2 regions of the Bradyrhizobium sp. 6(2017) genome follow, and region 1 is predicted to be linked to the other one. Evidence: predicted binding sites of a transcription regulator. Region 1 holds the regulator's gene; the other holds the start of a gene.

The links. Region 1 encodes PhoB, which activates phosphate uptake and scavenging genes when phosphate is short. Its sites were predicted from a motif close to TGTCATNNANCTGTCAT; they were not measured.
Region 2: G6P99_RS01825 (alkaline phosphatase D family protein) is a predicted target of PhoB. The motif match lies at 807-823, and genes of this name have one in related genera.

The regions. Positions count from the first base shown of each region.
Region 1 covers NZ_CP049289.2:1,139,189-1,141,390, reverse strand. Annotated here, with positions in the region: gene G6P99_RS05345 (GcrA family cell cycle regulator) at 1-331, shown strand, start outside; gene phoB (phosphate regulon transcriptional regulator PhoB) at 573-1,283, opposite strand; gene phoU (phosphate signaling complex protein PhoU) at 1,414-2,130, opposite strand; gene pstB (phosphate ABC transporter ATP-binding protein PstB) at 2,142-2,202, opposite strand, start outside.
Region 2 covers NZ_CP049289.2:374,952-377,153, reverse strand. Annotated here, with positions in the region: gene G6P99_RS01830 (TAXI family TRAP transporter solute-binding subunit) at 1-588, shown strand, start outside; gene G6P99_RS01825 (alkaline phosphatase D family protein) at 887-2,202, shown strand, end outside.

The DNA.
Region 1 (2,202 bases):
GCAGCGCAAGGCCCGCCCCGCCCAGCACATGATGCGGGTGGCGCGTCCGGTCTCGCGCGGCAACACCGCGCTGGCGCATGCCTTCGAGGTCGAGATGGAGCCCGATCCGATCTCCTACGACAACGTGGTGCCGATGAGCCAGCGGCTGTCGCTGCTCGAGCTGAACGAAGCCACCTGCCACTGGCCGGTCGGCGATCCATCGAGCCCGGAATTCTTCTTCTGCGGCGGCAAGGCGCTCGGCGGCCTGCCCTATTGCGCACACCACTCGCGCGTCGCCTACCAGCCCGCCGGCGATCGCCGCCGGCCGTCGGCGAAACCGCAGATCAAGTGAGCACTCGGGAAACTGGCGTAGGACTGAAAAAGAAATCCCCGTGAAAGCGGGGATTTTTTTGTGAGAACCGTAGCCCGGATGCATCACCGGCGTCGTCCCGGCGCAGGCCGGGACCCATAACCACGAATGGGTGTTGTTTGAAAGCCGTCTGGCCGCGTGCCGATTGCGCCGGCCGCGGCGTATGGGTCCCGGCTTTCGCCGGGACGACAACGTGTTGCGGTTTATGAATGCCACACGGCCGTTACGGCTGCGGCTCGGCCTTCGCGAAGCGGTCGTCGAGCGCGTAGCCGGCGCCGCGCACGGTGCGGATCGGATCCTGCTCGCGGCCCGGATTGAGCAACTTACGCAGGCGGCCGATATGCACGTCGACGGTGCGCTCGTCGATATAGATGTCGCGGCCCCAGACGCTGTCGAGCAGCTGCTCGCGGCTGAACACCCGGCCGGGATGCTCGAGGAAGAATTCGAGCAGACGATATTCGGTCGGCCCGAGATCGATCGGGCGGCCGGAGCGCGCCACGCGGCGCTTCTCGCGGTCGAGTTCGATATCGCCATAGGTCAGCACGGTGGCAAGCCGCTCCGGGCTCGCACGGCGCAGCAAGCCCTTCACCCGCGCCAGCAGCTCGGGCACCGAGAACGGCTTGACGATGTAATCGTCGGCGCCGGTGGCAAGCCCGCGCACGCGCTCACTCTCCTCGCCGCGCGCGGTCAGCATGATGATCGGAAGCTGCTTGGTCTCGGGCCGCGCCCGCAGGCGGCGGCACAGTTCGATGCCGGACAGGCCCGGCAGCATCCAGTCCAGCACAACGAGGTCGGGGATGCGCTCCTTCAACCTGGTGTCGGCGTCGTCGCCGCGTCCCACCGTTTCGACGTCGTAGCCTTCCGCATCGAGGTTGTAGCGCAACAGTGTCGTCAGCGCTTCCTCGTCTTCGACTACCAGAATGCGTGCGCTCATCGGTCTAAGTTCTTTCTCTGTGGTGATCCGTTGCCCAAACGCAAACCGAAACACTCAACCCCTGAGCATATTCCCCGTGGGAAACGGTTTGTCGCGACGACAATCCGGTTCCGCCGATGCGGATCATGCCCTAGTTGCCCGGCACCGTGGTGGCGAAATTGGTCATATCGCCCTTCGGACGCTTGTCGGTGATCTGCTGGCCCTCGATCATGTAGAACACGGTCTCGGCGATATTGGTGGCGTGGTCGCCGATCCGCTCGATGTTCTTGGCGCAGAACATCAGATGGATGCAGAACGAGATGTTGCGCGGATCCTCCATCATGTAGGTGAGCAGTTCGCGGAACAGCGAGGTGCAGATCGCATCGACCTCCTCGTCGCCCTTCCAGACGTTCATCGCCGCCGGCAGATCGTGCGCGGCATAGGCGTCGAGCACCGACTTGACCTGCGACAGCACGAGGTCGGTCATGTGCTCGAGGCCGCGGATCAGCTTCAGCGGCTGGAAATCGCTCTCCAGCGCCGCGACGCGCTTGCCCATGTTCTTGGCGAGGTCGCCGATCCGCTCGAGGTCAGTCGCGACGCGCATCGCGCTGACGATCTCGCGCAGGTCGATCGCCATCGGCTGGCGGCGAGCGATCGTCAGCACCGCGCGCTCTTCGATGACGCGCTGCAGATTGTCGATCTCGATGTCGGCGGCGACCACGCGCTTGCCCAGCGCGACGTCGCGGCGGATCAGCGCGTCGACCGACTCGGTGATCATGCGCTCGACGAGGCCGCCCATCTCGGCGACCAGGCGGGTCAACTCCTGCAGGTCGCTGTCGAATGCCTTGGCGGTATGTTCAGAAGCCATCGCTTGTCTCCTCAGCCGAACCGGCCGGTGATGTAGTCCTGCGTGCGTCGATCGCTCGGCGAGGTGAAGATC
Region 2 (2,202 bases), 760 kb from region 1:
CACCACATTGTCGCGCGAAAGGGCGTGTCGGACGCGACGGTCGCAGCATTCACGCGGCAATTGTTCGCGATCCGGCAGTCGCTCAAGAACGATTTCCCGCTCGCAGCCAAGATCGAGACGCCCGACACCGACAAGGACGCCACCATCCCGGTGCATCCGGGCGCGGCCGCCTTCGTCGACGGCGAAGAGAAGACCTTTCTCGACCGCTACAGCGACTACATCTGGTGGAGCCTGATGGCGTTCTCGGCGATGGGCTCGGCCGGCGCGTGGTTCGCCGGCTACCTCAAGCAGGACGAGCGCAACACCAACACCTCGCAGCGCGAGCGTCTGCTGGAGATGCTGAAAACCGCGCGGCACAGCGACTCCACCGAAGAGCTCGACCAGATGCAGGCGGAAGCCGACGACATCCTGCGCCACACCCTCGACTGCTTCGAACATGGCGCCATCGAGGAAGGCACGCTGACCGCGTTCAACATCGCGCTCGAGCAGTTCCACAACGCCGTCGCCGACCGCAAGGCGCTGCTGTTGAGCATGCCGCAGAATTTGCAGCGGACCGCGAGCCAGTTCAGGGCGGCGGGGACGGCGTAGGGCTTACGCGACCTCTACCAATCTCTCCATGAGTTTCCCTTCGCCTCTCCCGCTTGCGGGGGAGGCCGACGCGCTCGGCAGCGCTCTTGCGCGCCGGAGCGCGGCGGGTGGGGGCTCCCTGCGCGATATGATTCGTGGAGAGAGCCCCCACCCCCAACCCTCCCCCGCAAGCGGGAGAGGGAGCCGGCTTGCGTGCTCACCTCACATGTGCCCGCCCCTGTAATCTCTCCGTCATGGAATTTTTCTAGGTCTTGGCACGCATGCGGCGCATTGTCGCTGTGACCTGAGGAGGCTCCCCATGACGATCCGGTTTTCGCGAAAGCTCACCCGCCGACGCTTCCTCTCGACGACGGCTGCGGCCGGCGCCGGTGTGATCGCGATGCCTTATCTGTCGCGCGCCGCGGATCGCCCTGTGATCACCCATGGCGTGCAGTCCGGCGATGTCGGCGTTGACGGCGGCGTGGTGTGGGCGCGTGCGGACCGGCCGGCGCAGATGATGGTCGAGGTCGCCACCACTGAGTCGTTCAAGGATGCCCGTGCGCTGCCGCCGATCACGGCGCTGCCGGAGAGCGACTTCACCGCAAAAATGCTGCTGGAGAACCTGCCCTCCGGCCAGGACATCTTCTATCGCGTCCGCTTCCGCGACCTCGCTCATATTGACGTCGTGGGCGAGCCCGTGGTGGGCCGCTTCCGCACCGCGCCGGGCGACCGCCGCGACGTCTCCTTTGTGTGGGGCGGCGACGTCGCCGGCCAGGGCTGGGGCATCAACCCCGACGATGGCGGCATGATCACCTTCGCCGCGATGAAGAAGCACAATCCGGATTTCCTGCTGCACTCCGGCGACACCATCTACGCCGACGGCGTGATCCCGTCCGAGGTGAAGCTCCCCGACGGCAAAGTCTGGAAGAACATCACGATTCCCGAAAAGGCCAAGGTCGCCGAGACGCTCGACGAGTATCGGGCCGCGCACAAATATAACTTCCTCGACAGCAATGTCCGCGCCTTCAATGCCGAGGTGCCGATCTTCGTGCAGTGGGACGACCACGAGGTGACCAACAACTGGTCGCTGTCGAAGCAGCTGCCGGCGTCTTACAAGGAACGCGACATCACCGTGCTCGCCGCGCGCGCGGCGAAAGCCTTCCACGAAATGTATCCGATGCGCGAGAGCATCGTCGAGCCGGGCCGGGTCTATCGCACCTTGAGCTACGGTCCGCATCTCGACGTCTTCATGCTCGACGAGCGCAGCTATCGCGGCCCCAACGGTCCGAACCTGCAGGAGCAATACGGCCCCGATGCCTATTTCATCGGTCCGGACCAGATGGCCTGGCTGAAGCGCGCGCTGCTCAATTCGCGCGCCACCTGGAAGGTGATCGCCTCCGACATGCCGCTGTCGCTGATCGTCTATGACGATGCCGCCAACAAGAAGGGCTCGGAAGCGTTTGCGCAGGGCGACGGCCCGGCGCGCGGCCGCGAGCTCGAGATCGCCGACATCCTGCGCTTCATCAAGACCGCCGGCATCGTCAACACAGTCTGGCTGACCGCCGACGTGCACTACGCGGCCGCGCACTACTACAATCCGAACAAGGCGCAGTTCCAGGAGTTCGATCCGTTCTG